Regions from separate parts of the Paracoccus sp. J55 genome, predicted to be linked through region 1. Evidence: riboswitches for the same ligand, from Rfam matches in the RefSeq annotation. Region 1 holds a riboswitch; each other region holds the start of a gene.
The links. Region 1 has a riboswitch for cobalamin ahead of PARJ55_RS0111585 (CbtB domain-containing protein). Riboswitches for the same ligand answer to the same signal wherever they lie in the genome.

Region 1 (3,240 bases):
AGACGGGCGCGCGGTCCAGGCCGGCCAGCTTCAGCGCATCGTATTCCTGCCGCTGCCGGCCCTGATAGCGGTTGGCGGCCTCGGCATTGCAGCGCAGGAAATCGGCGCGGATCTCGGCGCGCAGCGCCGGGCTTTCGACCCGGATCACCCGCCAGGGCCGGGCATTGCCGACCGAGGGCGCCAGTTCCATCGCCGCGCGCAACTCGTCCAGCAGCGGCTCGGGGATGGGGTCGTCGCGGAAATGCCGCACGTCGCGGCGCCAGCGCAGGATGCGCTCCAGTGCGGCGCTGTCCTCGGGGCCGAACTCCATCAGGACGCCGCGCAGATGGCGCTGTCGGGCAGGCCCGCGGCCCCGGCGCGGATGGCGATCGGCCGGTCGGGCACCGTCAGCTCGACGGCGAGCGGCTGGCCGGCAACCGTCAGCGGCCGGTGGTCGTTCGCGTTCAGCTCGACCCGCAGCCGGTCGCCGGGCGCGAGCGCGTCGAGGTGATGGGCCGGGCCGTAGAGCCGGGCGATCTTGCGGCCGTTCAGGTAAAGATGCGCGTGCCCCTCGCCGGGCCGGTCGGCCAGCCCGGCATGTTCGGGGGCGAAGCAGAAGCCGGGACTTTGCAGGAACAGGTTCCAGCCCGCGACGCTGTCGGGCTCCAGCCGGGCCGAGGCGGTGGCGCTGCCAGCAGGCAGGTCGATGGGCGCGCCGTGGTCATGCGCCGCGGCCTGCGCGCCATGGCCATGCGCGCCGTGGTCGTGACCGTCCAGCGTGATGCCGTTGGCGGCGGCGATGACGAAGCCCATGCCGCCGCCGAAGATCAGGCCGATCAGCAGCATCGGGATCGAGCGATCCATGTCTGTCCCCCCGGTTCATGGAAAGGGCCGGGCACGGCTGCGCGCCCGGCCGGAAGGGCTGCGGCCCGGATCAGGCGGCTTGCGGAAGGGGCGCGCGCTGCCCCTCGCGCTGCCAGAACCAGCCGGCCAGCAGGCCGAGCACCGCCCAGGCCAGGGCGCCGGCCCCCAGCGCGCGGCCGGCGAATTCGGCCGAAAGCTCGGGCGGGACCGGGCCGGCATAGCTGTCGGGCTGCGGCGCGCCGATCAGATGCGGCGCCAGGATCAGCACGATTGCCACGCCCCAGGCCGGCCAGCCCCTGCCGAAGGCGATCAGCCACAGAGCAAGCCCGGTGGCCAGTGCCGTGCCCAGCCACCAGATGGCGCGGATCTGCACATCGGCGGCGGCGACGCCCGGCACCTCGGGGGCAAGGCCGAAGGCGGGGGCGAGCTGCATGGTCAGGTAGCCGGCAAGACCCCAAAGCAGCCCCCGCCGCGCCGTGACCGCATTGCCCTGCGATTCGGCAACCGCCATCAGCGCCACCAGCATCAGCCCGTAGCCGGCATAGACCAGCATGGTGAACAGCACCGAAAGCATGTTGCGGGTCCATTCGAAGGGGCCGAGATCCTGATGCGCGCTGACGGATTCGGCGCCGAAATGCGCCAGCTGCCCGGATTCGTAAAGCTCGGCATGCAGCAGCACCGGCTGCACGAACCAAAGCTGCAACAGGGCGGCAATCAGCCCCGTTGCAGCGCCAGCGATCAATCCGCTGGTCAGAATGCGCGAGAACATGTCAGTGGCAGGGGAAGCCGGTGGCGTGACGCACGTCATGTGCGGCGTCATGCAGGGTTTCGGCCTGCACCAGCCCGGACATGAAGATCAGCCCGAAGCCGATGGCGAAGGCGGCGATGGCGGGAAACAGCACCGAGGCGCGGCTGGCCCCCGCGGCGGTCATGGGTTTTGCGGTCATCTGCGACCCTTTCCTTATGTCGTCCAACCCGACGACGTTGCGGTTTTGCGCATCGGCAGGTCTCCTGGCTTGCGGGTCACGGCAGACGCCCGCCTTCCCGGCCGGTTGGCCAGTGGCATGATGGGCGTCCGCTCTCCGCTTACAGTCGCGGGGGCGGCTGCGGATTTGGCCCCGGATGCCCCGGGCCGCACCGCATTCCCTTTTGGCCCCGGAAAGGGGCACCGATACACGCATATGTTACCTGCGCCGCCGCCGCGGCGGCAAGCGGAATCGAGGACCGGGCGGCGGGCCGGCGGGCGGCGCTGTCGCATGGGTATTTGGAGAACGAAGAAGATGCCCGAGGGATCGCGCGGGGATCGAGGCAGGCGGGCTTGTCCGGATCACGGGGCCGGCGGCCAGTCCAGATCGACCCAGACCAGCCGGTGCGCGGAAGCGGCCAGGGCGGCCTCGGCCAGCGGGCCCTCGGCCGGCCAGAACACGCCCGCGTCCAGCACCGTGAGGCCCTTGGCCGGCAGGACGTAATCGACGCGCAGGTTGCCGGGCGGCTTGTCGTCGGGCCAGTCGCCGGTATCCAGCGCCGGATCGCCCTTGTGGCGGTCGTTCACGCCGCCCTTTGCTGCCGCCCCGCCGGCGCTACGGGGCCGGGGGTCGGTGACATGCGCCATGATCCGGGCCAGCGCCTCGGGCCGGCCCTCGCTGTCCATGGGGTCGAGATTGAGGTTGCCGGCCAGCACGAAAGGGCCGCCCGGCAGGTGGTGCAGCCAGAAGGCCAGCTCGTCATGGTTGCGCCGGCCGTTCAGGTCCTCGGGCCCATCGAAGACCGGCGGCGTCGCGGACATGGCGAGCAGGTGGAGCGGGTTGCCCCTCACCGTCACGACCGCGTCCCAATGCGCGGTCGAGGACAGCCGGCGGATCGCCGCCACCTTCTCGGGCAGCGGCGGCATCAGGTGGCCGGGCAGGTCGCGCCACAGGGCGCCGGTGTAATCCGTGACCGGCCCGATGGGATGGCGCGACAGGATCGCCATGCCGCCCTGGCCCGAGAATCTGCCATAGCCCTCCGCGTCGTCCGCCGTGCCCAGCCGCCCGTCGGCGTTCAGGTCCAGCCCGGTCGTCATGCCGGAATTCGGTCGCGCCGCGAAACGGTGCGGATAGTCCAGCCCGGCCCGGGCCAGCCTTGCGGCAAAGGCGTCCAGCGCCCGGCCGTCCAGATCCCAGTCGAAATCGGTCAGCAGCAGGATGTCGGGCCGGGTCTCGGCCAGCACGGCGACGACCGCGGCGACCTGCGCATCCTCGCGACCGAGGTCGCGCAACAAAAGCCCCGGCCCGTCGCGCGACAGGTCGGGGCTGTAGGTGGCGATCCGCAAGGGCTCGGCATGGGCGGCAAGGCCAAGGACGGCCAGCAGGACCGCCCCGGCAAGCGCCCTTACACCCAAGGCCGGCTCTGGGCCAT
Region 2 (3,240 bases), on a different contig from region 1:
CCGAGTGCGGTCGTGAGTGATGCGGATGCGCCACGCGCTGGAATGGATCAGAGCTAGCCCCTGCCCCGCCCGCGATCTGTCGCAGGGCCGTGAGCGCACCAGGACGGTTGCCCGTGCCGGCTGCTTTCGATCTGCCCGGCTGCGATCCAGTTCATCACCGTGCGGCGCGTCACGCCCATCCCCACCTTCAGCCAGCGAATCTGACCGACGCCGCCGATCCGGCCTGCCGTGCCGAGATGGACGGGGCCGGGTGCACGACCCCGAAACGCCAAAGGCAGCCCGGAGGCTGCCTTGCAGCGTCGGTGGCGACGCTTCACTCGGCCGCGAAGCTGGTGGCGAACTGTCCGCACCAGTCGTTCGACTTGACGACCGGCCAATAGCCCCTGGTATCCGCATCCTTCTGGGTGACCGGCGGGTTGGCGCGGCACAGGCCGGAATCCGAAAGCGTGCTGGCGGAGTTGGCGACGTGATCCTCATAGAACGCGCAGGCGTTGCAAGCGGTCTTTGCCATGTTTGTTTCTCCTGGCTGGCTGGCTGGCTGGCTGGGTCCTGTGGTGGCTGGCTGGCTTTCCGCTGGCTGGCGACCTTGAGCCGGATATAGAGAGGGATTCGCGGAAGGTCAATAAATAATCTAGCAAAAACATATAGTTGACAGAATTCCTCGGTGACATTTTCCTGATGCGAACTGTCGGGTTCGGATTTTGCGTCCCGTGGAAAACGCTCAGGAATGGACGGCGCGCCCGTGCCATCCGCGGCCGGCGCCCCGGCCGCGCCCTCCGGCGGTGGCGAGGTTCTCGGGCCGGCGCGGAACCCGCGGCGGCTTCCCGATTCCGGCCCCCTTTTCCGGCAGGCGGCGCCTTCCCGCGCCGCAGGCGGGCGGGTTCCGCCGGTTCCATCCCGCAGCAGGCAGAGGGGCACCGATCCCTCCGGCACCAAAGCGTCCTTGCCCCCGCGGCGCGCTTCAGCGGCCGGTTCCACCCGGCGGATTGTCGCGGCCGCGCGGCGGCACCGGATTGGCGCTTGACAGCCCGCGGCGCCCTGCGGCAATGCAAGGCCGCTACGGTTCCGGCGCCATGCCGGATGAAAAGGGAACACCGGTGCGCCCGCCGGCCGCAAGACGGCCAGGGCAAGGCCGGGGCTGCCCCCGCAACTGTATGCGGTGAGCGAAGGCCGCAGGCGCCACTGGGCAACCCCCGGGAAGGCCGGCCCGAGCAACGATCCGCAAGCCAGGAGACCTGCCGCAGCGATCACCCATTTCCGGCGCGGGGCGCGCCCGGGAAGCGGCCGTTCCGCAGAGGTGACAGTCGCCGTCCCGCGGCCGGGCTGTCGGGCCTGTCCGCAGGGCAGTTCTGCAAATCGCGGGGCCGGGCCCCGTGCTGGAAAGGCTTTGGAATGTTCAGAACCCCGGTCTCCCTGCTGGCCGCCGCCGCCCTGCTCCTTCCGGCCGCCGCCACGGGCCAGGAGAGCCAGGCGCCCGTCATGCTCGACCCCGTGATCCTGTCGGGCGGCCTGTCGCCGGTCGCCGAAAGCGCCTATGGCCGCGCCCACAGCATCCTGACCGCCGGGGATCTGCAAGAGCGCGGCTTCGTCACCGTCCAGGACGCGCTGCGCGACCTGCCCGGCCTGGCCGTGACCTCGACCGGCGAGACCCTGACCAAGGTCCGCATCCGCGGCGGCGAAGCCAATCACGTGCTGGTGCTGATCGACGGGGTCGAGGCCAATGCCCCCGGCAGCGGCGACTATGTGTTCGGCGGCCTGCTGACCGAGGATGTCGAGCGCATCGAGGTGCTGCGCGGCCCGCAATCGACGATCTACGGCGCCAATGCCGCCGCCGGGGTGATCGCGATCACCACCCGCCGCGCCTCGGCCCCGGGGCTGAGCTATGGCGGTGGGGTCGAGATCGGCGGTCAGGGCACCCGCGCCGCCAGCGCCCATCTTCGCGCCATGGGCGCGCGCGGCCAGATCAGCCTCTCGGCCGCGACGCGCCATACCGATGGCGAGGACGCCTCGCGCACGCCGGGCGGCGATACCGAGTTCAACGAGCGCGACAGCCTGACCCTCGGCGGCTCCTACGACATCAGCGAGGCGGTGACCGCCGGCTTCACCCTGCGGCGCAGCTGGCAGGAATACGGCTATGACGAATCGGTGTCCTTCGTCGCCTCGCCCGACGAATACCTGCGGGACGAGCCATGGACCGCCGACCGGGACGAGACTTACGGCTCGCTCTGGCTCGAAGCCGAGGCGCTGGGGGGTCGGCTGCTGAACCGCTTCGCCCTTTCGGGCAGCAACCAGGCCACCGCGCATTTCTACGACGGCCGGCCGGACTACGACGACGCCTCGCGGCTGCGGGATCTCAGATATACCGGCACATGGGCGCTTGATGGCGGCGATGCCCGCAACTCGGCGCAGAAGCTGAACGTCGCGCTGCAGAAGAAACGAGATATCTACGAGGCCTCCTTCGCACCGGGCGGCCGGTATGAGCGTGATACGAGATCGGCCGCGCTGGAATATCAGGGCCGGTTCGACAACGGGATCGGCATCCAGGCCGGCCTGCGGCGCGATTTCAACGAGGATTTCCGCAACGCCACCACCTGGAACATCGCCGGCGCGTGGCAAATGCCCGACCGCGACCTGCGCCTGCGCGCGGCCGCCGGCAAGGCCATCGTCAACCCCACCATGTTCGAGCTTTACGGCTATACGCCCGGCACCTATCGCGGCAACCCGGACCTCTCGCCCGAGACCAGCCGCGGCTATGAGATCGGCGCCGATCTGGGCTTTGCCGGCGGAAGGGGCCAGTTGGGAGCCACGCTGTTCACCAGCAAGGTCGAGGACATGATCGCCGGGGCCGGGGAAACCTCGACCAACATCGCCGGCACCAGCACCCGCAAGGGGTTCGAGCTGGAACTGGATCTGCAGGCAAGCGACCGGCTGCGCTTCGGCGCGAACTATACCTATGCCGATGCGCAGACCGCGGAAGGCGAGCCCATCGCCGGCCAGCCCCGCCACCTGCTGGGGCTGCGTGCCACGGCCGGCTTCGCGCAGGGCCGCGGCTCGGTCACCGCCGATCTGCGCTATGTCGCGGGCAACTACGGCACGGAATGGTTCCGCAACTGGACCCCGCCCACCACCGAACTGCCGGATTACGTGACCGTGAACCTGGCCGCCGGCTATGACCTGACCGGAAATGTCCGGCTGACCGGCCGGGTGGTGAACCTGTTCGACAGGGACTATTCCGAGGCC
Region 3 (3,240 bases), on a different contig from region 1:
AAGTGAAACCGCAGCGTTCACATAATCGGGACCGGAACCGGCCGGCACCGCCGGGGTGGACCAGAATCGGCTGACGGCAAGCGGCACAACCGCAGGTAATTTCAAAAGCTTATCCAGCGCGAAACGCAAGCTGTCCGATGGGATACCTGCCGAACTAGGCAGGTTTGCACCCAGCGCCACCAGGACTAAGTTCGCCTTCTGACTTTGGTAAAGAGACATCTTGGGGGAATCGTGTTTTACAAGGATGATCGGCTGGCGTTGTTCATCGACGGGTCGAATCTTTATGCTGCCGCGAAGGCGCTTGGCTTCGATATCGACTACAAGCTCTTGCGGCAGGAATTCGAGCGGCGCGGCAAGCTGATCCGCGCCTATTACTATACGGCCCTGCTGGAGAACGAGGATTACTCACCGATCCGTCCGCTGGTCGACTGGCTGCATTACAACGGCTATTCCATGGTGACGAAACCCGCGCGTGAATATACCGACGCTCTGGGCCGCCGCAAGGTCAAGGGCAACATGGATGTCGAGCTGGTCATCAACGCCATGGAGCTGGCGCCGCGGCTGGACCATGCGGTGCTGTTCTCGGGCGACGGCGATTTCCGGCCGCTGGTCGAGGCGCTGCAGCGCCAGGGCGTGCGGGTCTCGGTGGTCTCGACCATGCGCAGCCAGCCGCCGATGATCGCCGACGAGTTGCGCCGCCAGGCCGACAATTTCATCGAACTGGACGCGCTGCGCGACATCATCGGTCGCCCGCCCCGCGAAAGCGCCCCGCAGCAGGACGCCTGAACCCCCGGCGCCGCCGAAGACCCCGTCCCGGCGGGCCGGCGCCTTTCCCTTCCCCCGCCGCGGCGGGCCAAGGGTCTTTCTTTCCCCGATCATCCACCGCTTCCTGACAGGCTTGGCCATATCCGGCTTGCCAGGCGGCCGCGTTTCGGCGATACGCCCCCTTGCCGGTCCCGAAAGGGCCAAGAGGGAATCCGCGGCGCATCCCTGCGCCAACCGGAACTGCCCCCGCAACTGTAGGCGGCGAGCCGCGTCCGATCACGTCACTGGGTCCTCGACCCGGGAAGGCCAGGACAGGCAGAGACCCGCCAGTCAGGAGACCTGCCGGCGCCTTGACGTTCACACCGGGCGGGGTTGTCCGGGGAGGGTGAGATGACGACAGCCAGACGCGGTCCCATGCCGCCTGCCCCGCCTTGCGGGCAGGACGCGGTCCGCCAAGCCCAACGTTGCGCCGCCTCCGGCCCCTGGTCCCAACCAGATGGAGACGGAGCATGTTCCTGCGTTCGGGCCTGATCGGCCTTTCCCTGTCCCTTGCCGCATTCGCCGCCCATGCCGGCGCGACCGGCTATCCGCTGACGGTCGAGAACTGCGGCCAGACGCTGGAATTCGACGCCGCGCCGGCCTCGGCGGTAAGCGTCGGCCAGGCCGCGACCGAGGTGCTTTACGCGCTCGGCCTCGGCGACAAGGTCGCCGGCACCTCGGTCTGGTTCAGCGAGGTGCTGCCGCAGTTCCGGGACATCGACGCCAAGGTCGCACGGCTGGCCGACAACGATCCCAGCTTCGAAAGCGTGGTGGCCAAGAAGCCGGGGCTGGTCGCGGTGCAATATGAATGGCATGTCGGCCCGCAGGGCATCGTCGCCACCCGCGAGCAGTTCCACGAGCTCGGCATCCCGACCTATGTCATGCCGGCCGATTGCGTCGGCAAGGACAACACGGTCGGGCTTGACGGCACGCGGCTGGCGATGTTCTCGACCGCGAGCCTCTACCAGGGCATCGAGGAACTGGCGGCGATCTTCGACGTGCAGGACCGGGGCGCCGCGCTGGTCGCAGACCTGAAGGCGCGCGAGGAGACGGCCGAGGCCGAGGCCAGGGCGCTGGGGCTCAAGGACGGATCGGCGGTGTTCTGGTTCTCCTCGGCCGAGATGGACATCGATCCCTATGTCGCCGGCCGCAAGGGTGCGCCGGGCTACATGATGGAGACGCTGGGATTGCGGAACATCGTGGAATCGGACGAGGAATGGCCGACCGTCGGCTGGGAGACCATCGCCAGGGCCAATCCCACGGTGATCGTGGTGGCCCGGATGGACCGCCGCCGCTTCGAGGCCGACGACGTCGAGAAGAAGCTCGCCTTCCTGAAATCTGACCCGGTGGCCAGCCAGATGGACGCGGTGAAGGCCGGCCGCATCGTCGTCATGGATGCCGGCGCCATGGACGCGACGATCCGGGTGATCGACGGGCTGGAAGAGCTGGCGGCGGCGCTGAAATCCTACGGCCTGCCGCAATGACGCCGGCCGCGGCCGGACCGCGCAGGGCGCTTGTCGCCGCGCTTCTGGCGCTGGCGGTGCTGGCGGCGGCGGTGCTGGCCGGGGCGATGATCGGCGAGACCCGCATCGCCCCGGATCTGGTGCTGAAGGTGCTGGCCAACCGGCTGTGGCAGGCGGGCCATGCGCTCGACCCGCTGGATCAGGGCATCGTCTGGAGCTATCGCGTGCCCCGCGCGCTGGTCGCCGCCGCCTGCGGCGCGGGGCTGGCCGTCTCGGGCGTGGTGCTGCAGGCGCTGCTGCGCAACGCCCTGGCCGATCCCTATATCCTCGGCATCTCGGCCGGGGCCTCGACCGGGGCGGTGGCGGTGACCATCGCCGGGCTCGGGGCGGGGCTGCTCTCGATGTCGCTCGGCGCCTTCATGGGGGCGCTGATCGCCTTCGGGCTGGTGGCGGCGCTGGCCCGGGCCGCCGGCGCCGACGCCGGACGCGGCGGCGCGGCGCAGATCGTGCTGGCGGGCATCGCCGGCTCGCAGCTCTTCAACGCCCTGACCGCCTTCGTCATCGCGAAATCGGCGAATGCCGACCAGGCGCGCGGCATCATGTTCTGGCTGATGGGCAATCTCAGCGGCGTGCGCTGGCCCGAGGTGCAGCTGGCCGTGCCGGTCGCCGTCATGGGCTGGCTGATCTGCCAGCTGCATGCGCGCGGGCTGGACGCCTTCGCCTTCGGGGCCGACAGCGCCGCCTCGCTGGGCGTGCCGGTGCGGCGGGTCCGGGCGGTGCTGATCCTGGCCGCGGCGCTGGTGACGGCGGTCATGGTGTCGATCCTGGGCTCGATCGGCTTCGTCGGGCTGGTGATCCCGCATGCGGCGCGCTTCCTGGTCGGCGTCCGCCACGGCCGGCTGATCCCGGCCGCGGCGCTGATCGGCGCGGTCTTCCTGATCGGCGCCGACATCCTGTCGCGCGTCATCATCAG

Region 2: it holds a riboswitch for cobalamin, as region 1 does, so the genes downstream of both, PARJ55_RS0105505 (TonB-dependent siderophore receptor) here and PARJ55_RS0111585 (CbtB domain-containing protein) in region 1, are expected to answer to the same signal.
Region 3: it holds a riboswitch for cobalamin, as region 1 does, so the genes downstream of both, PARJ55_RS0117445 (ABC transporter substrate-binding protein) here and PARJ55_RS0111585 (CbtB domain-containing protein) in region 1, are expected to answer to the same signal.

The regions. Positions count from the first base shown of each region.
Region 1 covers NZ_AZVA01000010.1:113,309-116,548, reverse strand. Annotated here, with positions in the region: gene bluB (5,6-dimethylbenzimidazole synthase) at 1-310, opposite strand, end outside; gene PARJ55_RS0111595 (hypothetical protein) at 310-843, opposite strand; gene PARJ55_RS0111590 (CbtA family protein) at 914-1,612, opposite strand; gene PARJ55_RS0111585 (CbtB domain-containing protein) at 1,614-1,790, opposite strand; cobalamin riboswitch at 1,827-2,031, opposite strand; gene PARJ55_RS0111580 (endonuclease/exonuclease/phosphatase family protein) at 2,171-3,223, opposite strand; gene leuD (3-isopropylmalate dehydratase small subunit) at 3,214-3,240, opposite strand, start outside.
Region 2 covers NZ_AZVA01000004.1:52,312-55,551, forward strand. Annotated here, with positions in the region: gene PARJ55_RS0105500 (hypothetical protein) at 314-511, opposite strand; cobalamin riboswitch at 1,044-1,258, shown strand; gene PARJ55_RS0105505 (TonB-dependent siderophore receptor) at 1,393-3,240, shown strand, end outside.
Region 3 covers NZ_AZVA01000033.1:20,529-23,768, reverse strand. Annotated here, with positions in the region: gene folK (2-amino-4-hydroxy-6-hydroxymethyldihydropteridine diphosphokinase) at 1-219, opposite strand, end outside; gene PARJ55_RS0117450 (NYN domain-containing protein) at 232-786, shown strand; cobalamin riboswitch at 935-1,127, shown strand; gene PARJ55_RS0117445 (ABC transporter substrate-binding protein) at 1,275-2,288, shown strand; gene PARJ55_RS0117440 (iron ABC transporter permease) at 2,285-3,240, shown strand, end outside.